Regions from separate parts of the Amycolatopsis sp. NPDC059027 genome, predicted to be linked through region 1. Evidence: riboswitches for the same ligand, from Rfam matches in the RefSeq annotation. Region 1 holds a riboswitch; the other holds the start of a gene.
The links. Region 1 has a riboswitch for S-adenosylmethionine ahead of thrC (threonine synthase). Riboswitches for the same ligand answer to the same signal wherever they lie in the genome.

Region 1 (14,363 bases):
CGGTGAGCACCCGGTTGACCAGCCCGCGCGCCGGACGCCCGCTGAACGCGCGGGTGAAGGCGGTCGCGCGCGTGCCCTCGGCCAGCGCGGCCCGGTGCGGACCCGAAGTGCCCGCCTCGTCGGCCTGGAGGAACGCGGTGCCCAGCTGGGCGGCGTCGGCGCCCGCGGCCAGCACGGCCGCGATGTCGGCGCCGTGTACCAGCCCGCCCGTGGCCACCAGCGGCAGGTCCACGCGGGCCGCGACCAGCCGCAGCAGGGCCAGCAGCCCGTAGGTCTCGCCCCCGGCGGGTGAGGCCGGATCGTCGGCGAACAGGCCTCGGTGGGCGCCCGCTTCGAAACCCTGCACGACGAGCGCGTCCGCGCCCGCCGCGGCGGCGAGCTCGGCCTCCCGCGGCGAGGTGATCGTGATGAGGACCTTGCTGCCGTTCTCGTGCAGGCGCGCGATGTCGGCCTCGCCGGGGATCCCGAAGGTGAAGGACACCACCGGCATCCGGCGCTCGGCGACGACCTCGAACTTGCCGAGGTACGCGTCGTCGTCCCAGAGCGGTTCGCCGGGCTCGACGCCGTAGCGGCGGGCCTCGGCGCGCATGCGTTCGCGGTGCGCCGACAGGTCCGCGGCGGACCGGGGACCCGGGACGAACAGGTTGACCCCGAACACGCCCGGTGTCAGCGCGGCCGTCTCGTCGATCCGTTCGGCCAGCGCCTGCGGGGTGAGGTAACCGGCGGCGAGGAAGCCGAAGCCACCCGCCTTCGTCACGGCCGCGACCAGCGCGGGCGTCGTCGGGCCGCCCGCCATCGGGGCCGCTATCACCGGGAACTCGAGATCTTCGAACATGCCACCGAGGGTAGTTCTCCCGCGCGGATCGCTCCTGCCGGGAGCGAGCGGGCTCACGAATTGCTGCAAAGTGGTCTAGACCTATGCCGGGTGAAGTGCGACGATCCGGACATGCGCGGCAGCGACGCCGCGTCCCCTTCACGCCAGGAGGACTCCCGTGAAGAAAACCCGAACGCGGCGGCTCGGGCACGCGCTCGCCGCACTGACCCTGCTCGTCGGCACGGCGGGTGTCACCACGGCGGGCACCGCCGCCGCGGCCACGCCGCCGCTGCAGTCGATCGTCCCCGTCCCGGTCTCCGTCCAGGCGGTCGACGGCGTCAGCTACCCGCTGACCGCCGCCACCAAGATCTACACCGAGGCCGGCTCCGCACCGGCCAAGGACGTCGGCGAATACATCGCCGGTGTCCTGCGCCGGTCCACCGGCTTCCCGCTGCCCGTCTCCGACGCGGCGGGCGGCACCCCCGCCGACGGTATCTCCCTGTTGCTCACCGGTGCCGACGCGAAGGTCGGTGATCAGGGCTACCAGCTCGACGCCGCGGCGAACTCGGTGGTGCTGCGCGCGAAAACCGCCGACGGCCTCTTCACCGGCGTGCAGACGCTGCGGCAGCTCCTGCCGGGGAAGATCGAAAGCCCGACCGTGCAACAGGGCCCGTGGACGATCCCGGGCGCGCACATCCTCGACTACCCGCGCTTCGGCTACCGCGCGGCGATGCTCGACGTCGCGCGCCACTTCCACCCGGTGGACACCGTGAAGCGGTACATCGACCAGCTCGCGCAGTACAAGATCAATCACCTGCACCTGCACCTCGCCGACGACCAGGGCTGGCGGATCCAGATCGACAGCTGGCCGCGCCTGGCCACCTACGGCGGCAGCACCCAGGTCGGCGGCGGCCCCGGCGGGTACTACACCAAGGCGCAGTACACCGATTTCGTGAACTACGCGGCCTCGCGGCACATCACGATCATCCCCGAGATCGACATGCCAGGGCACGTGAACGCCGCGCTGGCCTCCTACGCCGAGCTGAACTGCAACGGTGTCGCGCCGCCGCTGCGCACCGACATCGAGGTCGGCTACAGCTCGCTGTGCATCAGCAAGGACATCACCTACACCTTCGTCTCCGACGTGATCCGCGAGATCGCGGCGCTGACCCCCGGCCCGTACTTCCACATCGGCGGGGACGAGGCCGCGGCGACCTCGCAGCCGGACTACCTCAAGTTCATCGGCAAGGTGCTGCCGATCGTGGCGGCCAACGGCAAGCAGCCGAACGGCTGGCACGACATCGCCAAGGCCGCGCTGCCCGCCAACGCCACCCCGCAGTTCTGGGGCACCACCACCTCCGACGCCAACGTGGCCAAGGCCGTCGCGAACGGCAGCAAGGTGATCATGTCGCCGGCGAACAAGGCCTACCTCGACATGAAGTACAACGCCAGCACGCCGATCGGGCTCAGCTGGGCCGGGTACATCGAGGTGCAGGACGCCTACAACTGGAACCCCGGCGCGTACCTTTCCGGGGTCGGCGAGTCCGCGGTGCGGGGCGTCGAATCTCCACTGTGGACGGAAACCGTGGTGACCCCGGCCCACATCGACCTGCTGGCCTTCCCCCGGCTGGCCGCGCACGCCGAACTCGGCTGGTCGCCGTGGTCGACCCACGACTGGGCCAAGTTCCGGACCCGGCTCGGCGCCCAGGGGCCACGCTGGGAAGCGCAGTCGATGAACTTCTACCGCTCCGCGCAGATCCCGTGGGACAACGGCGGCAACCCCGGCACCTGCACGCTGCCCGCTTGGGACAGCGGGACCGTATACACCGGCGGGAACACCGTTTCGCACAACGGGCACAAGTGGACCGCGAAATGGTGGACCAAGGGTGAGGAACCCGGCGCGGGCGGCGAATGGGGCGTCTGGCGCGACGACGGCGTCTGCTGACCCATCACCCTGGGAACGCCCGCGCGGCTCTGCCCGTGCGGGCGTTGTCCGGCCCGGCACGGAACACCACGGGTGGGCTAGACGTTGGGCACGGACATGAGCGATGACCTGGATCACATCCGCACGCTGTCCCTGCAGGAGCACGGCCTGGCCACGATCGCGACGACCCGCCCCGACGGGACGGTGCACTCCACGATCGTCAACGCCGGGGTCATCGACGACCCGGTAACGGGCGCGCCCGGCGTCGCCTTCGTGGCCAGGGGCGACGCGTACAAGCTGAAACTGCTTCGACGTGCCGGGCATGCGAGCCTCGCTTTTCGCCGTGGCTGGGACTGGGGTTCGGTCGATGGACCGGTCCATCTGATCGGCCCGGACGACCCGGACCCCGCCTTCGACGCCGCCGGGCTGCCGAAGCTGCTGCGTGACGTGTTCATCGCGGCGACGGGCACGCACGACGACTGGGACGAGTACGACCGCGTGATGGCCGCCGAGCGCCGGGTCGCCGTGTTCATCCAGGCACGCCGGATCCTGCGCAACCGGACCTGATCAGCGCTCCGCAAGCCGTCCGAGCAGGTCGCGCGGGACCACCCGCACCGGGAACGGCCGCTTCGCTTCGAACGGTTCGTCTCCCGCGGCCTTGGCGACCCGCTGGTAACGGCCGTCCTCGTCGAGCTCGAAAACGGTCAGCTCCGGCTCCGCCGGGTCGATCACCCAGTAGCTCGCCACACCTAACCGCTCGTAGACCGCCTTCTTCGTATTCAGATCGTGGATAGCCGTGCTCGGTGACAACACCTCGACCGCGAGCACGGGCGGCACCGGCAGCCCCTTCTCCGTGAAATCCTCGGCCTGCCCGACAAGCACGTCGGGCTGCAGTTCGAGGCTATCGCCGATCCGCACCGCGAGCGGCGCGAGGAACACCTCGAACTCCCATGGACACGCCGTGTGGAGCACGCTGTGCAGGAGGGCCACGATCATCTGGTGTCTGGTGCCCGGTGCGGGGCTCACGTGGAGCATCCCGTCGATGAGTTCGTAGCGTCGGCCATCCTCCGGCATCCCCTCGAGGTCGCGCACCGTCATGGGGCCCGACCCGGCCGGATACTGGATGTCCGTCATAACCGTCATGGTGCCCTCCTTCCCAGGCTTTGACCAGAGCGCACCACGCGGCACCGACAAAAACGGCGTCGGCGAAGACGAGAACGCCCCGCCTCACTCGATCGTGTGAGGCGGGGCGCCGAAAGCCGGAGCTACTTCTTGTTCTTTCCGTTGTCCTCTGTGGACAGTGCGGCCACGAAGGCCTCCTGCGGGACCTCGACCCGGCCGACGGTCTTCATCCGCTTCTTGCCTTCCTTCTGCTTTTCCAGCAGCTTCCGCTTCCGCGAGATGTCACCGCCGTAGCATTTCGCGAGCACGTCCTTGCGGATCGCGCGAATGGTCTCACGGGCGATGATCCGCGAGCCGATCGCCGCCTGGATCGGCACCTCGAACTGCTGGCGCGGAATGAGTTCGCGCAGCCGGGTCGCCATCCGGTTCCCGTAGTTGTACGCGGCGTCCTTGTGCACGATCGCGGAAAACGCGTCGACGGTTTCGCCCTGCAGCAGGATGTCGACCTTGACCAGATCGGCGATCTGCTCGCCCGCCTCCTCGTAGTCCAGCGACGCGTAACCGCGGGTGCGCGACTTGAGCGTGTCGAAGAAGTCGAAGATGATCTCGGCGAGCGGCAGGTTGTAGCGCAGCTCGACCCGCTCCTCGGACAGGTAGTCCATGCCGAGCAGGACGCCGCGCTTGGTCTGGCACAGCTCCATGATCGTGCCGACGAATTCCGACGGCGCGAGGATGCTCACCTTGCTGACCGGCTCGTGCACCTCGGAGATCTTGAGCCCGGTCGGCCAGTCCGACGGGTTGGTCACGGTGACCTCGGTGCCGTCCTCGAGCACCACGCGGTAGACGACGTTCGGCGCGGTCGAGATCAGGTCGAGGCCGAACTCGCGCTCCAGCCGGTCGCGGGTGATCTCCAGGTGCAGCAGGCCGAGGAAGCCGCAGCGGAACCCGAACCCGAGCGCGACCGACGTCTCCGGCTCGTAGTCGAGCGCGGCGTCGTTGAGCTGGAGCTTGTCCAGCGCCTCGCGCAGTTCGGGGTAGTCCGAGCCGTCCACCGGGTAGAGCCCGGAGTAGACCATCGGCTTCGGCTCGCGGTACCCGGCGAGCGGCTCGGTGGCGCCCTTGCGCTCCGAGGTCACGGTGTCGCCGACCTTCGACTGGCGGACGTCCTTCACGCCGGTGATGAGGTAGCCCACCTCACCGACCCCGAGTCCCTTGCTGGCCTTGGGTTCCGGCGAGATGATGCCGACTTCCAGCAGCTCGTGGGTGGCGTTGGTGGACATCATCCGGATCCGCTCGCGCGGGGTGATCCTGCCGTCCACCACCCGGATGTAGGTGACGACGCCGCGATAGGTGTCGTACACCGAGTCGAAGATCATCGCGCGGGCCGGGGCGTCGGCGTCGCCCTGCGGCGGCGGGACCTGGCGGACGACCTCGTCGAGCAGCTCGCCGACGCCCGCGCCGGTCTTCGCCGAAACCCGCAGCACGTCCGAGGGCTCGCAGCCGATGATGTGCGCGATCTCGGCCGCGTACTTGTCCGGATCGGCCGAGGGCAGGTCGATCTTGTTCAGCACCGGGATGATCTGGAGGTTGTTCTCCAGCGCCAGGTACAGGTTGGCCAGTGTCTGCGCCTCGATCCCCTGCGCGGCGTCGACCAGCAGGATCGCGCCCTCGCACGCCTCGAGCGCGCGGGAGACCTCGTAGGTGAAGTCGACGTGGCCGGGGGTGTCGATCATGTGCAGGACGTGGTCCTGGCCGTCGACCTGCCACGGCAGGCGCACGTTCTGCGCCTTGATCGTGATGCCGCGCTCACGCTCGATGTCCATGCGGTCGAGGTACTGAGCGCGCATCGCCCGCGCTTCGACCACCCCGGTGAGCTGCAGCATCCGATCCGCCAGCGTCGACTTGCCGTGGTCGATGTGGGCGATGATGCAGAAGTTCCGGATGAGCTCCGGTGAGGTGAAAGTCGTGTCCGCGAACGTGCTCACTCGTGTGATCCTCGGGAAAGGTCGGGGATGGCCACCCCTATGGTCCCATGGAGCTCCGGGTGCGGGTGGGGGTCATCCCCGATGCGGGCCGCGGCGGGCCGTGGTGCCCTCGAAGTATGAGCACTTCCCCCTCGCCCGTGCCCGCCTCCGGACCGGCCCCCGCCGGTCTGCTGGACCGCACGTTCGGCCATCCCCGCGGTCTGCTCGGCCGCCTCGGTGGCCTGGTCATGGCACACGGCAACGCACAGACCGAGCACCGGGTGGCCGCACTCGCGAAGATCGAACCGGACGAGTCCGTACTGGTCGTCGGGCCCGGCCCCGGCGTCGGCCTGGACGACGTGGCGAAGCTCGCCCGTCGCGCGGTCGGCGTCGATCCGTCGCCGGGCATGCTGGCGCTGTGCCACCAGCGCTGCGGCGACCGCGCCGAACTGCACCAGGGCACGGCCGCGGACACCGGCGAGCCCGACGGATCGCTCGACGTGGCACTGAGCGTGAACAACGTCCAGCTGTGGCCCGATCGCGCGGCGGGCTTCGCCGAGCTGTACCGCGTCCTGCGTCCTGGCGGCAGACTGCTGATCTCCGCCCACGAGAAGTGGCTGCCCGTGTCGCGGCACGTCCTCGCCCGCGAAGCCGAGTCCGCCGGGTTCACCGACCTCCAGACCTGGACATGGGAGCCGCCGGGCTTCACCGCGCTCGCCGCGCAGCTGCGCGCCGTCAAGCCCGCGCGCTAGCTCCGGGGATCGGTGCGCAGCGGATGCCCGGCGGGCACCTCGACCAGGACGATGCGAGTACCGTCGGGATCGGCGATCCACGCCTCGTCGAGCCCCCACGGTTCCCGGCGAGCCTCCCGCACCGGCGTCACCCCTCGGCCGGCGAGGTCGGCGAGCGTGGCGGGCAGATCACGGACCTGGATCCACAGCGCGACGTCCGGGCTCGGCCCGGCACTCGCGCTGCCGACGATCTCCAGCGACCCGTGGCCGAGGAAGAACACCGTGCCGCCGGGGAACTCCTTGTCGATCGCCAGCCCGAGGGTGTCGCGATAGAACGCGGTGGACGCCTCGATGTCGCGCGGATGGATGAGAACCCTGCTGCTCAGCACTTCCATGGGCTCAATCCCTACCGGGAAGATCAGGCCACCGCAATCGCGGCGATACCCGACAACACGACCACGGAACCGACCAGCCTGCGCACCGCGTTCGCCTCGCCGAGGACGAGCCAGGCGGCCAGCCCGCCGAGCACGATGCTCAGCTCGCGCGCGGGGGCGACCAGGCTGACCGGGGCGATCCGCAGCGCGTAGAGCACCAGGAGATACGCGACCGGGGACAGCAGCCCGACCAGCAGCGCCTCGCGCTTGTGCTCGCGCCAGAGCTTGCCGATCATCGGCCGGTCGACGAGCGCGTAGGGCATCAGCAGCAGGCACTCCATGACCGAGCCGACCGCGAAGTAGACGATCGGCGGGACGGCGAGACCGGTCACCGCGTGCGCGTCCCACAGCGTGTAGCCCGCGATGAACGCGCCGGTGAGCAGGCCGTAGCCGATCCCTGCCCGGCGGGCCCGCGGATCGGTCTCCCCGTCCCGGCGCCCGGTGCTGATCACCAGCACGCCGACGATCACCAGGAAGGCGCCGGCCAGCCCGAGCCAGCCGGGGTGCTCACCGAACAGCACGACCGCCGCGATGACCGAGAGCAGCGGGCCGGTACCCCGCGCGAGCGGGTAGACCACCGAAAGATCGCCGACGACGTAACCCCGTTGCAGCACCACGCCGTATCCGACGTGCAGCAGCGCGGTCACCGCCGCGGCCAGCAGCCAAGTCCACTGTGGACGTTCGTTTTCCACGGCGAGGACGACGATCGTGACCGGGAGGAGCGCGACGGCCGAAACGGTGTAGTAGAGGAACACGAAGCGGGCACCGCCGTAGCCGACCCGCTTGGCGGCGAGGTTCCACACGGCGTGCACGACGGCGGCGACGAGGACGAGGGACAGAGCGGTGGCGTTCATCGGACCCTTTCGAGGTTTTCGCGCACGCGAAAACCCCAGGTCCTCCAGGCTTTTGTCCCGTCAGATGAACGGCGGGCTCCTGAGCCGCCGATGGTGCCGCTCGGACCTGCCCCACCGGCCCTTGTTGTCTCTCCCGCAGGTGCGGGCCGCTGGCGGAACCCTAGGCACTGACTCCACCCACCGTAGTACGCGTAAGCGATCACGTCGAGGCCCTCGCGAGGCCGCCGGAGCAGGCTGTTAGGCTTTCCGTTCGTTGTCGTGCGGCATTCCGTCAGGGAGGAAACCCGGGCGCCCGTGAGGGTGGCCGGGGCCACAGCGACGCGGCAGCGAACTCACCGAGTACACGACAGGAGCGCCACCATGGCCAACATCAAGTCGCAGATCAAGCGCATCACCACCAACGAGAAGGCGCGTCAGCGCAACCAGGCGATCCGGTCCTCGGTGAAGACCGCGATCCGCAAGTTCCGCGAGGCCGCCGAGTCCGGGGACAAGGCCAAGGCCGTCGAGCTGCAGCGCGAGGCCGCCAAGAAGCTGGACAAGGCGGTCACCAAGGGCGTCATCCACGCCAACCAGGCCGCGAACAAGAAGTCCGCGATGGCCAAGCGCGCGAACAGCATCTGAGCCGTTCTCCGAAAGGCCCCGGCGACCTCGGTCGCCGGGGCCTTCCGCGTGTCCTTCTCCTCAGCGGCCGGCCTCAGTGGTCGCCCTTGGCGGCGACGACCTCGTTCACAGCTCGCTCCAGTGCATAGTCCGGGCTCGCCGCGGCACCCTTGACCTCGGAGTTGAGCCGAGCGACGACCCGCATCGCGGCGGCGAGACCGTCCTGGTTCCAGCCGCGTGACTGGCCCTGCGCCTTGCGCACCTTCCACGGCGGCATGCCGAGTTCCCCTGCCATCTGGTTCGGGTTGCCCCGTCCGGCCGCGGAGACCCTGGCGATGGTGCGGACGGCATCGGCGAGCGCGTCGGCGACGAGCACGTGCGGCACCCCCAGCTGCATCGCCCAGCGCAACTGCTCCAGCGCGGCCGCCCTGTCCCCCGCCACGGCCTTCTCCGCGACCGCGAAGCCCGTCACGTCCGCGCGGCCCCGGTGGTACCGGCGCACGGCCTGCTCGTCGACGACGCCGCCGGAGTCCGCGACGAGCTGCGTCGCCGCCGACGACAGCTCCCGCAGGTCCGAGCCCACGGCGTCGATCAGCGCGAGCACCCCGGCGCCGTCGATCTTGCCGCCCGCCCGGCGGACCTCGTTGCGGACGAACGACTCCCGGTCGGCGGCCTTCGTCAGCTTGGGACACTCGGTGATCTGGGCCCCGGCCTTGCGCAGCGCGGCGGGCAGCGCCTTCGCCGCCTTGCTCCTGCCGCCCCCGGTGTGCACGACGACCAGCACGATCCCGTCGGCGGGCGCCTTGAGGTAGGACAGCACGGCGTCGGACAGCTCCTGCGAGATGTCCTGCGCCGCCTCGAGGACGATCACCCGGCCCTCGCTGAACAGCGAGGGGCTCACCAGTTCGGCGAGTTCGGGCGTTGTGAGTTCGGACACCCGCATCCTGGTCATGTCCGCGGTCGGATCGGCCGCCTTGGCGGCGTCCAGGGCGGCGCGGACAGCCCGTTCGATGAGCAGTTCTTCCTCACCGAGTACGAGATGCAGCGGTGTGGTGGCGGTGGCTTGCGCGGTCACCCCCCGATCCTCTCACCCGCCCGGCGACACGCCCGCTCCGGTGACACCGGCGCGCCCACCGTGGCACGAGCCGATCAGGATGCCGTACGGTGTGTTCCGAGGCAGCGCCCAGCGGCGCGCCGACAACTGAATACCGCTCATCCAGAGGGGCAGAGGGAACGGCCCGACGAAGCCCCGGCAACCGGCGTCAAAGCCTGTCATCCCGCGATCGCGGGATAGCTGACGAACACGGTGCCAATTCCGGCCCGCCTCGGCGGGACAGATGAGGAAAGGAACCTCGCGATGACCGCAACCCTCGGCACGACCTCCACCACCAAGACCCCGGACCTGGGCCCGGCCGTCGAACTGGTGTCGAAGGAAGAGGGTCACCGGCAGCCGCTCGCTCCCGAATTCGTCTCCGCCGAAGACTTCTCGCCGCTCGAGGTCGCCTACGACTTCGGCCGGGTCCGGCGCGAGGACATCGAAGCCGGCCCGAAGAACATCTGGCGCTACAAGAAACTCCTTCCGGTTCCCTCCAACGTCGAGGAGATCCCCAACACCGAGCCAGGCTGCACCCGGCTGGTCCGGGCCGACCGGCTGGCGAAAGCGCTGGGGGTCAAGCGGATCTGGGTCAAGGACGACACCGGCAACCCGACGCACTCCTTCAAGGACCGGGTCGTCGCCGTCGCGCTGGCGGCCGCCCGCGAGTTCGGGTTCGAGGTGCTGTGCTGTCCCTCGACCGGCAACCTCGCCAACGCCGTCGCCGCCGCGGCCGCCCGGGCGGGCTGGCAGTCGGTCGTGCTGATCCCGAAGACGCTGGAACGCGCCAAGATCCTCACGACCGCGGTGTACGACGGCGCGCTGATCGCCGTCGACGGCAACTACGACGACGTCAACCGCCTCGCCACCGAACTCGCCGCCGAGCACGAGAGCTGGGCGTTCGTGAACGTCAACGTCCGCCCGTACTACTCGGAGGGCTCGAAGACGCTGGCCTTCGAGGTCGCCGAGCAGCTCGGCTGGCGGCTGCCCGAGCAGATCGTCGTGCCGATCGCCTCCGGCTCCCAGCTGACCAAAGTGGACAAGGGCTTCCGCGAGCTCGGCCAGCTCGGACTGGTGGAAGCCAGCCCGTACAAGGTGTTCGGCGCCCAGGCCACCGGCTGCTCGCCCGTGTCGGCCGCGTTCCGCGCCGGGCACGACGTCGTCCAGCCGGTCAAGCCGGACACCATCGCGCGCTCGCTGGCGATCGGCAACCCGGCCGACGGCCCGTACGTGCTCGACGTCGTCAACCGCACCAACGGCGCGATCGAGGACGTGAGCGACGAAGAGGTCGTCGAGGGCATCCGGCTGCTGGCCCGTACCGAAGGCATCTTCACCGAGACGGCGGGCGGGGTCACCGTCGCCACGGCGAAGAAGCTCATCGAGACCGGCAAGCTCGACCCGGACGCCGAGACCGTCCTGCTGATCACCGGCGACGGCCTCAAGACGCTCGACGCCGTCGAGGACCACGTCGGCCCCAAGGCGACCGTCGCACCGTCGGCCGCCGCCGTGCGCGAGGCCCTCGGCTACTGACGCCGGTTCACCGCCGGGGCGGGCCACGCGGCTCGCCCCGGCGGGAGACCGCCGGACCGCCACCGTCCGGGAGCACCGCGGTGTCCCCGTCGAGGTCGGTGCGGGTCACCAACGCCCCCAACGCGATCAGAGCGTCCACAGTGGACTTGCTGGGATGGCCGTAGCGGTTTCCCGCGCCCACACTGGCCATCGCGACGCGGGGCGCGACGGCCGTGAGGAAGTCCGGCAGCGAATACCGTGACCCGTGGTGCGGGACCTTCAAGACCTCGGACCGCAGATCCGCTCCCCCTGCCAGCAAATCGGCCTGCGCCGCCAGTTCCACGTCACCGGTCAGGAGCACGCGCCCGGCAGGCGTTCCCGCGCGCAGCACGACCGAACTGTTGTTGACCATCGTCCCGTCCTGCTCGGTGGCCGAGCGCGCCGGAACGTATCGCGGCCCGAGCACGTCGAGGGACAGCCCCGGCCACTCCAGCCGCTGCCCGACGCTCAGTTCGAGGAGGGGCACGCCCTGGCGTCCGGCTTCCTCCGCGACCTGCCGCCAGGCCCAGCCCGGCGCCCTGCCCGGCCCGACCGCCACCGCGCCCACCGTTCTGCCCTCGAACACCGACACCAGCCCGCCCAGATGATCGGCGTGGAGGTGACTCAGCACGATCAGTGGCACGCGGTCGATGTCGAGCCGTCGCAGGCATTCGTCGACCGGGCCGGGTTCGGGCCCGGTGTCGACGACCACCGCCCGGCCGCGCTCGGCCGTCGCCAGCACCAGCGCGTCACCCTGGCCCACATCGCATTCGACCATCGCCCACGAGTCCGGTGGCCAGGCCGGGGCGAACACCCGGACCGGAACGAACACCAGCAGCACCACGGCGAGCAGCACCGTCACCAGTACCCGGATCCGGCGCAGCCGCAACGCCACCACCAGGACGGCGAGCAGCGCCGCCGCGAGCAGACCGCCCCACCAGCCGCCGGGCCAGTCCAAGACCGCGCCGGGTGCCCGCGCGCCGTGCCGCGCCACGAGAATCAGCCACCGCGCCTCCGGATCGGCCAGGTGGACCAGCACGTTCCCGGCGCCGGGCCACCACGGCCCCACGACGGTGGCCAGTACCCCGAACACGGTGGCCGGTGCCACCACCGGCGCCGCGAGCACGTTGGTCAGCACCGACACCACACTCACCGAACCCGCCATGCCCGCCAGCACCGGCGCGGTGACCACGAACGCCGCGAGCGGGATGGCCAGCCCCTCGGCGTAGCCCGCCGGAACGCCCCGGCGCACCATCGCGTCCGCCCACCGCGGCGCCAGCAGAACCAGCCCGGCCGTGGCCAGCACCGAGAGCGCGAAGCCGAAGTCGACGGCCATCGCCGGATCCCAGATCACCAGCGCGCAGACCGAAAAGGCCAGCGCGGGCAAGGCCGAGCCCTGTCTGCCCAGCGCCAGTGCCAGCAGGCCGACCGCGCCCATGACCCCGGCCCGGAGCACGCTCGGCTCCGGCCCCGCGAGCACGAGGAATCCGACCAGGCACAGCCCGGCCGCGATCGCCGAGGCACGTGGCCCGATCCGCAGCACGCGCAGCAGGAGCAGCACCGCGCCGCAGACGATCGCGAGGTTCCCACCGCTGACGGCCGTGAGGTGGGACATCCCCGAGGAGACGAACTCGTGCTCGACTCGGGGCGGCAACGCGCTCGTGTCCCCGACGACCAGACCGGGCAGGAGACCGGCGGGTTCTTCCGGGAGACTCGCGCACAGCCGGTGCAGACCGGCGCGCAAGGACTCGGCCGCCCGCTGCCACCACGGCGCGGTACCGACATCGCTGGGCGGACCACGCACCGACAGCACCGCAACAATCAGTTCCGCGCCACGCGCGGGCCCGAGTTGCCCGGAGACCGTCACGGCCTGACCGGGCAACAGGCCCGACCATGGCGTGATCGGGGCGAGCAGCAAGACACGGCCGGTGCTCTCGGCGCGCCGCCCCGCGACCTCCGCGGCGGTCACCTCGGCGGGGAGCACGACCGACCGGGCACCGGCCTGACGATCGGCATACCCGGCCGAGCGGACCGGTTTCGGCCGTTCGGTGACCACCACCCGCAGCACGGCCGGAGCCCCATGGACGGCGGCCGCGCGCAACGGATCCTGTTCCGCGTCGCGGACACGCATCGCAGTGGGACCCGCGAGCGCCAACCCGAGCAGTAGCAACGCACCCGCCGCCGCTCGCCAGGACGGGCGGCGCCAGAACACCACCGCGCCGGCGATCGCGGTGACCGCTCCCCCTGCCACGGCCACCCACCACGTGCCGAGCAGCGCCGCCAGCGTCACGCCCCACACCGCCAGCGCGGCCGGGACGAGCCGGGGATCCTGCGCACGCCACCATGGCGGCGGCTGCCGCGTCTCCGGTGTGCCAAGCCCCGCGCTCATCCGACGCTCACCTGCTCCCGGATTTTCGAGAACTTCGCTTCGCCAATGCCTTCGACGTCGCGAAGTTGCTCGACGCTGGCGAACCCGCCGTGCCGGGTACGCCATTCGACGATCCGGCGGGCCATCACGGCGCCGACGCCCGGCAGGGTGTCGAGCTGATCGGCCGTGGCCGCGTTGAGATCGACCTTGCCCGGTGGCGCGCCCGCTCCGCCGGGCCCGGCCGCCGCCGGCGCCGGGACACCGACCGCGAGCTGTTCTCCGTCGGTCAGCCGCCGGGCCAGGTTCAGCGCGCTCGGATCGGTGCCGGGTTCCGGGCCACCGGCGGCACGGAGCGCGTCCGCGACGCGTGCGCCCGCGGGCAGGGTGATCAGCCCCGGCGACCGAACCCGGCCGATCACGCTGATCACGAGACCGGTCTTCGGCTGCTGGGGCTGCTCGGCGACCGGCTTCGCGCTCGGCAGCCCCGGCGGGCTCTCCGCGGCAGGCCTGCCGCCGAAGAGCGCCACCGCGCCGACCACCAGCAAGACGACACCGAGGAGGACAGCGCCGAGCACGAGCCGGCGTTTGCCCGCCGCGCCACCCGCCAGCCCCGCGGGCAGCCAGCGCCGGACCAGCCGCCCACCGGCGCCCATCGCAGGGGCGTCCGGGGACAGCTGATCGGCCAGCCACGCGAGCCTGGCGTTGACGGAGGAGCCCGGGTCCCGGGCGGTGGGGTCGAACACACGATCGACGTTAGGACAGCCGGAAGCCGTCCGGCAGGGGAAATCGGCGCGGCTGTGGACAAGTGGGGTCTTGTGGACAGATCGCCCGGGCACGGCCGGATTCGACCGGTTTCCGTCGTACCCGGATGCGATGCTGGCGGGTTACCCATCTGCTCGGGCTCGGTGCGG
Region 2 (14,363 bases), on a different contig from region 1:
GCGCCGCAAACTCGGCCAGTCGCGGATCGAGACCGTGCGCGGCATGGGCTACCGCCTGGTCTGATAGCCGCGCTTCTCGAAGTGGCCAAAGCGCCCCGATGTGGCGTTCGGTGCGTTGAGCGCACCCAATGCCACATTGGGGCGTTCGTCCGATGAGATGAAGAGCCTCTCATCCGGTCTTCACGTGCGGCTCAGCGACCGGCGGAACGCTGGGAAGCATGGACAACCCGACCGCCGTGCTGAAATCCGGAGCGGCGACCGACCGACGCGTTCCGCTCTGGCCGTTCGCCGCCGGATCCGTGCTCGTCACCGCGATCATCCTGATACCGCAAGGAGCCGGGCTCGCCACGCACGGCCGGATCGCGCTCGCGGTGTTCGCGGTCGCGGTGATCGCCTGGGTCTCCGGCAGGCTCGATGACAACTTCGTCGGGCTCGCCGCCGCGACGGTCCTCGCGTTCACCGGGGTGGTCAAGGCGGCCACCGTGTTCGACGCGCTCGGTGGTGAGACGATCTGGCTGCTCGTCGCGGCGTTCGTCCTCGCCGCCGGGCTCGGCGCGACGGGCCTGCCCGCGAAGGCCGCCATGGCACTGGCCGCGAAGGCGCGCACTCCGCGACAGCTCGTCCATCTGGTCACGCTGACCCTGATCGGTACGGCGCTCGCGGTCCCGGCCACTTCGGGACGTGCGGCGCTGGCGTTGCCGGTTTTCGTGGTGCTGGCGAAAGTCCTTGCCGGACAACGGAAACTCGTCCGCGCGTTGGCGTTGCTGTTTCCCGCGGTCATCCTCCTGTCGGCGTCGGCGACGTTGATCGGCGCGGGCGCGCACGTGATCACGAGCGAGTTGCTCGCGGCCGCTACCGGGCAGGGGATCGGCTACGGGCGTTGGCTGCTGCTCGGTCTGCCGTTCGCGGTGGTCGCTTCCCATCTCGCCGCCGAGGTCGTGCTCCTGACGACCACCACGCGCGAGGACCGCCGGATCCGATTGTCGATCCCGCACGAGAAAACCCGCCTCACCGCGGAACAGTGGCGGGCGCTGGCCGTGCTGACACTGGTGATTTCCTTGTGGTGCACGGAATCCTGGCACGGGCTCTCGCCCGCACTCGTCGCGCTGCTCGGCGCTTTGCTGATCACGGCACCGCGCCTCGGCACGATCGGCATGAGCCCCGCGCTCGGTTCCGTTCCGTGGTCGCTGCTGGTGTTCATGGCCACCACGGCCGTGCTCGGTACCGCGCTGGCGACGTCGGGCGCGGCGCGGTGGCTGGCGGGCCTCGTCTTCGGCCAGGGCGGGTCGCCGATGGGGCTGCTGACGGCGGTTGTCGTGCTCAGCGCCGCCGCGCATCTGGTGCTGCAGTCGCGCTCGGCCCGGTCGTCGGTGCTGGTGCCGCTGGTGCTCCCGCTGGCCGCCGCGTCGGGGTTGAACCCGGCGGCGGTGGCGTTCGCGTCGACCGTCGCGGCCGGGTTCTGCCACACCCTGCCCTCGTCGGCGAAGCCGGTCGCCCTCTTCGCCGCCGTACCGGGCGTCCCCGGCTACGGCAAGGCGGATCTCGCGCGGCTTTCGGCCGTGCTCGGACCGCTCGTCGTCCTGCTCGTTCTCGCTTTCGCCGTCTGGGTATGGCCACTGCTCGGTCTCCCACTATCCCGTTAAGACAGTCGCTTGAGGACTGAAAGGACCGCGTCATGAGCACGTTCACCCCCACCCGTTTCCTGGTCGCCCCGAGTGGCTTCAAGGAGTCCCTGTCCGCGGAGGCGGTCGCCGACGCCATCGCGGCGGGAATCCGCAGGGTCGTTCCCGGTGCGCTGGTCGACCTCGTCCCCCTGGTCGACGGCGGCGAGGGATCGGCGCGCACCTTGGCGGTCGCGACGGGCGGTGAACTCGTGCCGGCGATCGTCCGTGGTCCGGTGGGTGATCCGGTCGCCGCGCATTTCGCGATCCTCGGCGGTGCCGGGCCGCGGACCGCGTTCGTCGAGATGGCCGCGGCGGCGGGCCTGCGCCTGGTGCCGCCGGGGCTGCGGGACCCAGGCCGGACGACGACCCACGGCGTCGGCGAGCTGATCGCCGCCGCACTGGACGCCGGGTGCCGGCGGATCCTGGTCGGCTGCGGGGATTCCGGGACCTGTGACGGCGGCGCGGGTGCCCTCCACGTTCTGGGGGCGAGGTTCGTCGACGCGGCGGGCGACCCGGTGCGGCCGGACGGGACGACGCTCGCGGACGTCGTCCAGCTCGATCTGTCCGGATTGGACGTACGTCTGTCCGATGTGGACGTCGTGGTCGCCTGTAATCCGCACAACGTCCTCACCGGAAGCCGCGGTGTGGCAAGGGTTTTCGGTCCGCAGAAGGGTGCGACACCGGAGCGGGTGGACTCGCTGGCCGTGGCCATGGAGCACTGGGCGAAGCTGCTGGAACACCAGGGCGGCGTCGACCTGCGCACGGTCGCGGGCGGCGGAGCGTCGGGCGGTCTCGGTGCCGGACTGGCCGGTGCGCTCGGGGCCCGGCTCGTGCCGCGTTTCGACGTCCTGCTCGACCATACCGGCTTGGACGCCGCGCTCGACGACGCGGATCTGGTGATCACCGCCGAGGGCGCCATCGACGCCCAGTCGTCGTTCGGCAAGGTCCCCGGCGAGGTGGCCCGCCGGGCAAAGCGGCATGGCAAACCGGTCGTCGCGCTCGCCGGCACGATCGGCGCGGGAGCACGGGACACCTACGACACCGGGATCGACGCGTTCGCCGGGATCCTGCCCGCGCCGCTGCCGCTGGCCGAGGCCATCGCCCGGACGGCGGAACTGGTGACCGACGCCACCGAGCGGGCGCTGCGGCTCGTGCTGGTCGGCGCCACGCTGGCGCGCGGCTGATCACGAAAAGGATTCGGGTAGGTCGCTTTCCCACCAGGAATCGTGACCTGTTGGTCAACCATGGGCAGGCTGGGCGATCGTGCGCGGGGGTCGCGCGCAAAGGGGAGGGGTGGAAAGTGGGTCCTGCCAGAAGACGGGGAGTGCTGATCGGCGGCGCGGTCGGGGTGGTCGCGATCGTCACGGCCGCGGTAGTGGTCTTGACCAGTGGGAACGAAGCGCCGGCGAGCGACGCGGCGCCGGCGGGGAAGCCGGGTCCGGTGGCGGTGGATCCGACGGGGTTGGTGACGGAGTACCTGCAGGACCTCGCCGAGGCCAATCCCGACGCCGCGGGCGCGCTGACCGACGATCCCGCGGCGGCCGCGGTCGCATTGCGGGACGCGCGCAACGCGCTGATGCCGACCAAGACCACGGCGACGTTGAGCAGGCTCGATCCGACACCTGCCGGTGCGGCGAAGACCAGCGGCACGTTCGCCATGACGTGGACACTGCGGCCGGGGAAGACCTGGACCTACGACGTCCCGTTCGAGCTGACGAAGGCCGCGCAGGGCTGGCGGCTGCACTGGGTCCCCGCGTTGCTGCACCCGAAGCTGGAGCCGGGGCAGCGGCTCGTCGCCGCGACCGCTCCCGTGGATCGGCCCGCGGTGGTCGACCGGGACGGCAAGCCGCTGGTGATGGCGGGGCAGGCGGGGAACAAGCCCGCGGAGGGAAACCCGGCGCCGCTGCTGCAGAGTGTGTTCGCCGCGCAGGCCACGACGGCGAAGTCGGACGGGTTCGCCGTCCAGCGGGTCGACGCGTCGGGAAAGAACCTCGAAACGCTGTACGGCCAGGACGAGGACGGTGAGGGCAAGCCGCTCACCGCGTCGCTGAGCATCGCGACGCAGAACGCCGCACAGTCCGCTGTGGACGGTTACCGGGGCAGGGCGATCATGGTCGTGCTCCAGCCGTCCACCGGTGACATCCTCGCGGTGGCGCAGAACGCGGCGGCGGGCACCGAGCCGAAGGCGTTCAGCGGGCTGTACGCGCCGGGGTCGACCTTCAAGATCGTGACGGCCACCGCCGCGCTCGAACAGGGCCTCGCGACGGCCGATACGGCGTTGCCGTGCCCGGGTAGCGACCAGATCGGGACCCGGACGATCCCCAACGAGAACCACTTCGACAAGGGCACGGTCCCGCTGCACCAGGCGTTCGCGTTCTCGTGCAACACGACGTTCGGCAGGCTGGCCTCGCGGCTGCCCGCGGACGGGCTCGTCAAGGCCGCCGACCAGTACGGGCTCAACGCCGACTTCGAGATCCCCGGCCTGCAGACCGAGGCCGGGAAGGTCGTGCCCGCGACCGGCAACGACCGGCTGGTCGAGGACGGCATCGGGCAGGGGGACGTGCAGGTCAGCCCGTTCGGCGCGGCGCTGATGGCCGCGACGGCGGCGTCGGGCAAGGCCGTGACGCCGAAGCTGTGGCACGGGCTGGACACCACGGTCGCCAAGCCGTACTCGCCGCCGTCCGCCGGGGTGCTGAACGCGGTGCGGTCGATGATGCGGGAGGTCGTCACCACCGGCACCGGAAAGGCGGCGGCCGGGGCGGGGCAGGTCCACGGAAAGACCGGCACGGCGGAGTTCGGCGCCGACGGCCAGGCCAACGGCTGGTTCGTCGGCTACCGCGGCGACGTCGCCTTCGCTGTCCTGCTGGAGGGCGCGAACGACTCGAACCCGGCCGTCTCCCTCGCCGCGAACTTCCTCAACGCCGTCCACTGATCCGCTGGTCGGATGTGCTGAAGGACGCCTTCGGTGCGCTCGATGCACCGAAGGCGTCCTTCAGCGCGGCCAATGCACTGAAAGCGTCCTTCAGCTCGTTCGCACCGGGGCCCACGGTTCGGCCACGGCCGAACGGTCCGGCTTCTACGGTGGAGGACATGGAGACCATCGCACTGGCCGAGGTGGCCGCGGTGCTCGCCGACCCGAGCAGGGCGACGATGTGCCTGGCGTTGCTGGACGGCCGTGCGTGGACCGTCGGCGAGCTGGCCGCGGCCGCGCGGATCGCGGTGTCGACGGCGAGTGAGCATGTCACCCGGCTGGAGGAAACCGGGTTCGTCGCGCGGGTGAAACAGGGACGGCACGCCTACGTCCGCATCGCGGACCCGCGGGTGGCCGAGCTGATCGAGCACCTCGCGCAGCACGCCGACCGCCGCCCGGTCACCGGCCTGCGGTCCTCGGTCCGCGTCCGCAAGCTCGGGTTCGCCCGCACCTGCTACGACCACCTGGCAGGGAAGCTCGGCGTCGCGCTGCGCGACGGGATGATCGCGCGCGGGCTGGTCGACGTCGGCTCGGGGCTCACTCTCACGGCTCGCGGCCACGACGTGCTGGTTGAGCTGGGCGTGGACCTCCCGAACGGTGGGCGGCGGCCGCTGCTGCGCGACTGTCTGGATTGGACGGAGCGCCGCGAGCACCTCGGCGGCGGCGCGCCCGCGGCGTTGCTGGAGCGAGCGCTGGCGGCGGGCTGGGTCGAGCGGGGTCACCAGGCGCGCGCGATGCGGGTGCTGCCCGCCGCGGTGGAACCGTTCGCAACGCTCGGTGTCGACCTCGACACGCTGGAAGAGCCCGCATTTTGATGTTTCTTTAACACACCGGGTGAGCGTCACTGGGCGTCGGTACACGATCGTGTGAGCACCCCGCCTCCTTATCCTGAGAGCCCACGGCGACCGGGAAGGGAGGCGACATGGATCAGCTTCCCGTGCTGCTCGGAGTCGGCGGGATCGTGCTGCTCGCCTCGGTGGTGGCCGTGCGCCTGTCCGTCCGGCTCGGGCTGCCCTCGCTCCTGCTGTACCTGGGAATCGGCGTCCTGCTGGGCGAAGCCGGGTTCGGCGTCCGCTTCGAGAATCCCGAGCTGACGCAGTCGCTCGGCATCGCCGCGCTGGTCCTGATCCTCACCGAGGGCGGGCTCACCACGCGGTGGCAGGCGGTGAAACCCGCGCTGGGGCCTGGAATCGCACTGTCCACTTTGGCCGTCGTGGCGAGCGTGGCGGTCACCGGCAGCGCGCTGCACTGGCTGCTCGGCCTCGACTGGCGGCTCGCGCTGCTGTGGGGCTCGGTGCTTGCCTCCACCGACGCGGCCGCGGTGTTTTCCGTGCTGCGCAACGCCGGGGTCGGCAAGCGGCTGGTCGGCATGCTGGAGCTGGAATCCGGCCTCAACGACGCGCCCGCCTACATCGCCGTCGTCGTGCTGGCCACCGGGTCCACAGTGGACTGGACGCTGCCGCTGCTGGTGGTCTACGAGCTGGCCGCCGGGCTGGTGATCGGCCTGCTGCTCGGCTGGCTCGGGGCACTGGCGCTGCGAAGAGCGGCGCTGCCCGCCACCGGTCTGTATCCGCTCGCCACGGTGTCGGTGTGCGTCCTGGCGTTCTCCAGCGGTCAGCTGGCGCACGCTTCCGGCCTGCTCGCGACGTACGTCGCCGGGCTGGTGCTGGGCAATTCCCGGCTGCCGCACCGATCCGACACACTGTCCTTCGCCGAAGGCCTCGGCTGGCTCGCCCAGATCGGGCTGTTCGTGCTGCTCGGCCTGTTCGCCTCGCCGAACAGGCTGCTGGAGACGCTGGTGCCGGGCCTCGTGGCGGGCGCCGTCGTCCTGCTGCTCGCGCGTCCGCTCTCCGTCCTGCTGTCGATGCTCCCGTTCCGCGTGCCGTGGCGGGAACAGGTGTTCCTGTCGTGGGCCGGCCTGCGCGGCGCGGTGCCGATCGTGCTCGCGATGATCCCGCTGTCCCAGGGCGTGCCGGGCGCGCAGCGGCTGGTCGACGCGGTGTTCGTGCTGGTCATCGTGCTGACCCTGGTGCAGGGCGCGACGCTGAGCCCGCTCGCGCGGGTGCTCGGCCTTGCCCGGCACGCCGAACCGCACGAGGTCGAGGTCGACTCCGCGCCGCTCGACGAGCTGGGCGCCGAGCTGTTGCAGGTCCGCATCCAGGCCGGATCGCGGCTGCACGGCGTGTACCTCTCGGAGCTGCGGCTGCCGGTGGGGGCGACGGTCAGCCTCGTGGTGCGCGACGGCGCCGGGTTCACGCCCGAGAAGACCAGCCGTCTTCAGGAGCACGACCAGCTACTGGTGGTGACCACCGAACGGGCCCGGAGTGCCACGGAACGCCGGTTGCGGGCCGTGGACCGGGCAGGCCGCCTGGCCCGCTGGAAGGGCGAATCCGGGCGCTAGCTCACAAAACCGGCCTCGATGGTTGGTGGTTTTCCGTAGAAATCTCCACCGTGTGTTCCCTTGACGCATCCTTTCGGGCTAACGTGCGCTCGCATCGTCTACCTCGAATGGGTGAGCTTCTCGGGCTAAGGAGTACACACGGTGATGCTGAAAATGCGCGCACGCTGGGCCGGTCTGGCCGCCGCGACGACGGCAGGAGCGTTGTTCCTGGCCCCCACGGCCTCCGCCGCGGACACGTTTCCCGCCTTCGCCCTGCCGTTCGCCTCGGGCCAGCTCGTGTATTCGGCCGGGATCCACTCCGACGACGGCGGCAGCGGCGTCAAGAACGCCATCGACTTCAGCCCGGCCGACAAGACCGTCCGCGCCCCGCTGGCCGGGATCGTGCACCTGCAGCACTGCGCCGAAGGCGACTGGGTGACCATCGACCACGACGGCGGCTGGCGCACCGGGTACTACCACATGGAGAACATCCAGGTCGCCGACGGACAGCGGGTCGTGCCCGGCGCCGTCCTCGGCTCCACCGGCAATGCTCTGCCCTGCGGCGGCAGCACCACCGGTGCCCATGTCCACTTCACGCTCTGGACGCTGCCCGCCACGACGGCGTCCGGGAACTCCGGCGACGCAAGGGATTGGCGCGCTCGCGGGAACTGGAGCGGGCTGTCCTACGCCGAGGTCTCCGGCGAGCTGGCCGCCGCGCTCGGTGAGCCGATCGACGGCAAGGAGCTGGGCGGATGGCGGTTTGCGGCGGGCGCCGAGCAGTACCAGGGGACGGCGACGCACCTGACCGACCAGTCGGTCGTCCGGCTGCCGGGCCGCTTCCGGGTGACGGCGTAGACCGCAATTCCGGAGAGTGACGGCCGTCTCAGTCACCCGGAAGGGGCTGGATCGGCGCGCGCGGTGTCGGCTATCTTCGTCGTCAGGTCATGAGTGTCAGCGCTAAGCCCCGGCTTGCTGGCCGGCAACCCTCCAACCGCGGTGGGGTGCCCCGGGTGAGGACCGGGCCTGTCGCGAGGTGCGGCGGGCAAGCGCGGGCCCCTCGCCGGGGGTCCCCCGGACCGCCGAGGAGGCACCCGATGACACTCGCCGTCGATCGTCAGAACACCACCGAAACCACGGTTACCGTTGCGCCGCAAGGAATTCCCGCGGTCACGGGTGCCGGGCTGAGCGTTCCGCTCGTCACCGGCGGCGAGATCGGCTACGCGAATCTCGACCACGCCGCGAGCGCGCCTTGTCTGGACGCCGTGCGCCGCGCGGTCGACGAGTTCCTGCCCTGGTACGCGAGCGTGCACCGCGGCGCCGGGTTCGCCTCGCAGGTCTCGACGCGGCTTTACGAGCGCACACGCGACATCCTGCGCCGGTTCGTCGACGCGCGTTCGACCGACACCGTGGTGTTCACCCGCAACACCACCGATTCCTTCAACCTGCTCGCCCGCAGCCTGCCCCGGCACACCTCGGTCGTCGTCTTCGACACCGAGCACCACGCCGCGCTGTTGCCGTGGAGGGGGCCGAACGTCCGCCGGATCCCTACCCCGCGCACCCGGCTCGCCGCGGTTTCCGCTGTGGACGAAGCGCTCGCGGAATGCCCGCAGGGGCCCCGATTGGTGGTCGTCACCGGAGCGTCCAATGTGACCGGTGAGCTGCTGCCCGTCGCGGAGATCGCGGCGGTGGCCCGCCGCCACGGCGCCCGGATCGCGCTCGACGCCGCCCAGCTCGCCCCGCATCGCCGGATTTCCTTGCGGGAACTGGATGTCGACTACGTCGCGCTGTCCGGTCACAAGCTGTACGCGCCGTTCGGTGCCGGTGCGCTCGTCGGCCGCGCGGACTGGCTCCGTGCCGCCCAGCCCTACCTCGCCGGTGGCGGCGCGACCAAGCTCGTCACGGGCGAGGCCGACGACCTCGGTGTCGTCTGGAACGCCGGACCGGAACGGCACGAGGCGGGTTCGCCCAACACCGTTGGCGTGTATGCCCTCGGCGTCGCGTGCGAGCAGCTCGCCGCGCACTGGGACGCCGTCGGCGCACACGAGGAGGTCCTGCTGGCCCGGCTGCGCAAGGGCCTCGCCGCGATCCCGGGCTGCGCCGAACTGCGGCTGTTCGACGCACCGGTGGACCGCGTCGGCACGGTGAGCTTCGTGGTCGACGGCTTCGAGCCCGGCTGGCTGGCGGCCGTCCTTTCGGCCGAGTACGGCATCGGCGTCCGCGACGGCGCCTTCTGCGCGCACGTCGCGACCAAGCGGCTCATCGGCGTCGCCGGGGGAGCGGGGCAGCAGGCGGTACGGGTCAGCCTCGGCCTCGGCAGCACCACCGAACACGTCGACCGGCTCGTGCTCGCGCTGCGCCAGATCGTCGCGCGCGGCGCCCGCTGGGAGTACGCGAAGCAGGACGGCCGCTGGGCGCCGGTCGGCGATCCGCGCGAACTGCCCCCGTTCTGCGCCTGAGCTGAAGGGGACTTTCGTCGCATCCCATGCACGGAAAGTCCCCTTCAGCTCATGGGCGATCCGCTATCGTGGCGCGATGGGAAATTCGCGGCCACGGTACTGGTTTCCCTTGGCGCTGCTGGGATTCGCGCAGCTGATCCTGGTCGCGGCCGAGATGCCGAGGGCGAATGGATCTTTCGGCTACTTCGCGAATGTGCGTGAGTACCCGATGACCGAGTCCACCGCGGTCGCGGTGCGCGTCTCAGCGCCCTACGGCTGGTCCGGCGCGGGCACGGGCTGGTTGTGGGTGCTGGCGGCGGCCGTCCTCGGCGTCGCGATCTGGTACTTCGTCCTGGCCCGGCGCGCGGGCAGCCCGCCGCGCACCGGCCGGTTCGCACTGCTCACGCTCGGCGCGCTCGTGGCCGTGCCGCTGCTCGACCTCGTCGGATACTGGCAGTTCCGGCTGGACGCCGACGTGCGGGGCCCGATGATCGCGACGCTCGGCCTCGTCCTGCTCGCCTGGTTCGAGCGCAGCGTGCTCGTGCTGGTGGTGACGGCGGTGTTCGTGCTGGCCGCGGTGGTGCTCCTGCCCGGCATCGCCGGGGTCCTGGTCTCGGCCGTGGCGCTGCTGGCCGGGGCGTTCGTGGCGCTCGCCGGGCCGCGGCGGGGACGTCCGGAGCCTGCCGCCGACACGGACTGAACGCGTGACGTGGACAATGGACCGGTGAGCACCGAGTCCTCCCCGTCCGAACCCGAGACGACCCCGGCCGCGGACCTACCGCCGAATCCGGCCGTGACCAGCGAATCCGCGGTTTCCGAGCCGGAAGAGGCGAGCCCGTCGAAGGCGCTGCCGAGGCGCACGGTGGCCATCGTGTTCGCCGTCGCGGTCGTGATCTGGGTGATCGACCTGGTCACCAAGAACCTCGCCGCGGCGAACCTGGAGGGCAAGGAACCGGTCCGGGTCCTCGGCGGCCTCGTCTACCTGCAGCTGGTGCGCAACCCCGGCGCGGCGTTCTCCATGGCCACCGGCATGACGTGGGTGCTCGCGCTGGTCGCGGCGGCGGTCGTCGTCGCGATCGTGTGGCTGTCGCGCCGGCTGCGCTCTGTGGGCTGGGCGATCGGGCTCGGCCTGGTGCTCGCCGGTGCGCTGGGCAACCTGACCGACCGCATCTTCCGCGCGCCCGGCCCGCTGCAGGGCCACGTCGTCGACTTCATCTCCGCCTTCGCCCCGAACGGCCAGGGCTGGGCCATCTTCAACATCGCCGACTCCGCGATCTGCGTCGGCGGCGTGCTGATCGTGCTGTTGTCGTTGCTGGGCAAGGACTACGACGGGACCTCGACGAAGGACAAGAAGAAGGCAGCCGCCGAAAGCGCCGGGGAACAGGCGTGAGCGCGCGGATGCTGCCCGTCCCGGACGGGCTCGACGGCATGCGCGTCGACGCCGGGCTCGCGAAACTGCTGGGACTGTCCCGCACGGTGGTCGCGGAACTCGCCGCGTCGGGCGACGTGCTGCTCGACGGACGTCCCGCCGGCAAGTCGGACCGCCTCACCGCGGGCGGGCTCCTCGAAGTGACGCTGCCCGATCCGGAACGGCCGATCGAGGTCGTCGCCGAACCGGTCGAGGGCATGCTGATCCTGCACGACGACGAGGACATCGTCGTCGTCGCGAAGCCCGTCGGCGTCGCCGCGCACCCGAGCCCCGGCTGGGCAGGCCCGACCGTGATCGGCGGTCTGGCCGCGGCGGGCCTGCGGATCTCGACCTCGGGCTCCGCCGAGCGTCAGGGCGTCGTGCACCGCCTCGACGCGGGCACCAGCGGCGTGATGGTGGTGGCCAAGAGCGAACACGCCTACACGGTGCTGAAGCGGGCGTTCAAGGAACGGACCGTCGACAAGGGCTACCACGCGGTCGTCCAGGGCCACCCGGATCCCACGCGCGGCACGATCGACGCCCCGATCGACCGGCATCCGCGCCACGACTACAAGTTCGCCGTCGTCACGGGCGGCCGTCCGAGCGTCACGCACTACGAGGTCACCGAGGCTTTCCGTGCCGCGTCGTTCGCGCAGATCAAGCTGGAGACGGGCCGGACCCACCAGATCCGCGTGCACTTCTCCGCGCTACGGCACCCGTGTGTCGGCGACCTGACCTACGGCGCGGACCCGGTGCTCGCGCGGAAACTGGGCCTCTCGCGCCAATGGCTGCACGCCAGGACGCTCGCCTTCGCGCATCCCGCGGACGGCCGGTGGGTCGAATTCGAGGCCGAGTACCCGGACGATTTGTCGGGCGCGCTCAAGATCCTCCGCGACGAAACCTGATTTTGTTGCACTAGCTGAAACAGCTCCCGCGTTCGGGCGGATTGTGCCGACGCGCGCGGAAAACCGGTTCATCGCCACTCTCCGTGAGTGATGATGACTCCCATGGCGATGGCCGATTCGGATCCGACAGTCCGCGCGCAGGAACTGGGCGCGGCGATGCGCGAACTACGTGAAGAAGCCGGTTTCACCGTGCGTGCCGCCGGGGAGCGCATCGATGTGTCCGCGAGCAAGATCAGCCGCATCGAGACCGGTAAGAACGCCATCGCGGTCGAGGAAATCGCCGCGCTGCTGGCGGTCTACGAGGTGACCGGCCCGAGGCGCGCGAAGCTCATCGCCCTCGCGAGGGAGGCGGACCAACGCGGCTGGTGGCAACGCAGCGCGCCTACGTTCGCCGAACGGCAGGAAACCTTGATCTCGTTGGAATCCCGTGCGCTGATGATCACCAACTTCGAGTTGATCGCTATCCCTGGGCTCCTCCAGACCGGCGAGTACACCCGGGCGATCATGGTCGAGTCAGGCCTGATCGAAGACGGTGATGTCGAGAAACGAATGGTGACGCGGCTGCAGCGTCAGTCCGTGCTCATGCGGCGTCAGCCTCCTGGTCTGGTGGCGATCATCGACGAGTTCGCGCTGCGCCGGGTGATTGGTGGTCGCGCGGTTCAGCGTCGCCAACTGGAGCACCTGGTGGTCATGGCGCAGCGGCCCAACATCGTCATCCATGTGGTCCCGAACGACGATCGCGGTCATGCCGCGATTGCTGGCGGTTTCACGGTCCTCCGGCGCCCCGAAGGCGGTCCGGTGGTGTTTCTGGGGAATCACACCTCAAGCCTCTTCCTGGAGGAACCCCCAGAGGTCCTGCAATACGAGGAAGTGACACGTCAGGTGCTCTTGCGTGCGCTCGGTCCGGCAGAATCGGCAGAGTACATTGCCGAACAGGCAACTCTGCTAGACACGGGAGAGCCGCGTGAAAACCCATCGCAACGAGCTGACCTGGGTTAAGAGCAGTTACAGCACGACAGACGAGAACTGCGTCGAGCTGGCGTTCCCCGGCCCGGACGTACTGGTCCGCGACTCGAAGGCCCCCGAAGGCGGCACCCTCCACCTCTCCACCGCCGCCCTGTACGCCCTGCTCCACAGCCTCTGACACCCGCGCCACTGTCCACACAGGACACCTCCGTCGCCGTCCTGCCCGATTGGTCCCCCTTTGTCTGTATCCTCAAGTCCGTGAATGCCACATCGAGGGAGTCAGAGTCCCTCGATGTGGCATTCACAGACCACGGCCCCTCCCGCGCGGGACCACCTCGGCCAAACAGCTCCGGAAGTCCGCTGCACGGAGCCTGTGATCGAAATTCACGGGCCGAGGAGGGGCTTTCGTCTCGCCACGCGAGGAAAGGCGCCTCGGCCTCGTCCCCCGGTGGCTCCAGGCTGAACGTCCCGAACGAGCGTTCGCGACATCACCCGCCGCCCAAGGCCCCCACGGACCACACTGTCGTCCCGGGTGATCAGTCCTCGATGGACCAGGTGATGCTGCGTTCGTCCGGCTCCGGCCGCGGGCTCCAGCGCACCGACACCACGCGCGTCGCGTCCGGCAGCACGTAAACCGTGTGGCCGCCCAGCGTCTCGCCGGGGCGCACGCCGATCTTGTGCGGCGGTCGCGAAGTCAGCGACACCGGTGCCTTGCCGATCGCCGTGCCGTCCGCGGTGAGCAGTTCGAGGTAGTTGTCCGGCAGCGAGGCGAACGGGATGTTCCCGCGGTTGGTGATCTCGGTGTGCACGACGACCGAGCGTTCCCCGTCCTCGAGCCGGTAGCCCGCGGCGCCGAACAGGTAGTCCGCCGGGTCCTGGACCTCCAGGAGCTGAACCGTGAGCTGCTCGCCCTCCAGCCCCTGCGTCTCCAGCACGTCCCCGGTCCGGCCCTGCTTCCCGGCCGCCTGCGGGGCCGGCGCCGGTTCGTCCCCGCGTGCCCATGACGACGACTGCGGCAGGCCCCAGGTGCTGAACGCCGGGTCGACCGCGGCGGGCGGGGGAGCGGGAGCGAACTGCTGCGGCGCGGGCGGACGCTGCTGGGGCGGGGCCACGGGCGGCGGTCCGGGATAGCGGGCCGAGGGCGTCCCTTGCACCGTGTACGCGCCCGATGGCGCGCCCTGGACCGCGTACGGGCCGGACGGCGCGCCTTGCACTGTGTACGCCCCCGAAGGCGCACCCTGCACGGTGTAGGCGCCCGATGGCGCGCCCTGCACCGGATGCGGTGGGTGCGGAACCTGCGGCGGCCGCTGCTGAACAGGGGCTTGCTGGGCCGGGGTCTGCTGCGACGGCGGCTGGACCGGGCGATTCGCCCACGACGGCGGCGCTCCCGCGATGGCGGCACGCAGGCCCTGCGGATCGCTTTCCACACCCACGAGCAGCGGCAGCCCGCTGCCGGACAACGCGACCAGCCGGTAGGCGACCTCGCGCGGATCCATGCCGACCTTCGCCGCGAGCTCGTGCACGGCGGCCTTGCCCAGGTCGGCGAGCGCGGCGAGCAAGCGGGTATCGACGGGATCTGTCACAGCCACTCCCGGAACGCTACCGTCTCGCCCCCGCGGACGCGTCGAAGGCCG

Region 2: it holds a riboswitch for S-adenosylmethionine, as region 1 does, so the genes downstream of both, ACFWY9_RS23690 (aminotransferase class V-fold PLP-dependent enzyme) here and thrC (threonine synthase) in region 1, are expected to answer to the same signal.

What each region holds. Positions count from the first base shown of each region.
Region 1 covers NZ_JBHYIK010000072.1:28,929-43,291, reverse strand. The annotation lists gene ACFWY9_RS36290 (nitronate monooxygenase) at 1-835, opposite strand, end outside; gene ACFWY9_RS36285 (family 20 glycosylhydrolase) at 993-2,759, shown strand; gene ACFWY9_RS36280 (pyridoxamine 5'-phosphate oxidase family protein) at 2,856-3,305, shown strand; gene ACFWY9_RS36275 (Uma2 family endonuclease) at 3,306-3,881, opposite strand; gene lepA (translation elongation factor 4) at 4,004-5,845, opposite strand; gene ACFWY9_RS36265 (class I SAM-dependent methyltransferase) at 5,962-6,576, shown strand; gene ACFWY9_RS36260 (VOC family protein) at 6,573-6,950, opposite strand; gene ACFWY9_RS36255 (DMT family transporter) at 6,974-7,843, opposite strand; gene rpsT (30S ribosomal protein S20) at 8,204-8,464, shown strand; gene holA (DNA polymerase III subunit delta) at 8,538-9,518, opposite strand; SAM riboswitch class I at 9,653-9,787, shown strand; gene thrC (threonine synthase) at 9,801-11,066, shown strand; gene ACFWY9_RS36235 (ComEC/Rec2 family competence protein) at 11,074-13,473, opposite strand; gene ACFWY9_RS36230 (helix-hairpin-helix domain-containing protein) at 13,470-14,195, opposite strand.
Region 2 covers NZ_JBHYIK010000034.1:39,655-54,017, forward strand. The annotation lists gene ACFWY9_RS23655 (response regulator transcription factor) at 1-64, shown strand, start outside; gene ACFWY9_RS23660 (SLC13 family permease) at 219-1,643, shown strand; gene ACFWY9_RS23665 (glycerate kinase) at 1,676-2,848, shown strand; gene ACFWY9_RS23670 (penicillin-binding transpeptidase domain-containing protein) at 2,965-4,596, shown strand; gene ACFWY9_RS23675 (ArsR/SmtB family transcription factor) at 4,755-5,450, shown strand; gene ACFWY9_RS23680 (potassium/proton antiporter) at 5,558-7,036, shown strand; gene ACFWY9_RS23685 (M23 family metallopeptidase) at 7,181-7,870, shown strand; SAM riboswitch class IV at 7,956-8,070, shown strand; gene ACFWY9_RS23690 (aminotransferase class V-fold PLP-dependent enzyme) at 8,110-9,471, shown strand; gene ACFWY9_RS23695 (hypothetical protein) at 9,548-10,150, shown strand; gene lspA (signal peptidase II) at 10,175-10,840, shown strand; gene ACFWY9_RS23705 (RluA family pseudouridine synthase) at 10,837-11,763, shown strand; gene ACFWY9_RS23710 (helix-turn-helix domain-containing protein) at 11,866-12,762, shown strand; gene ACFWY9_RS23715 (DUF397 domain-containing protein) at 12,728-12,907, shown strand; gene ACFWY9_RS23720 (AsnC family protein) at 13,266-14,318, opposite strand.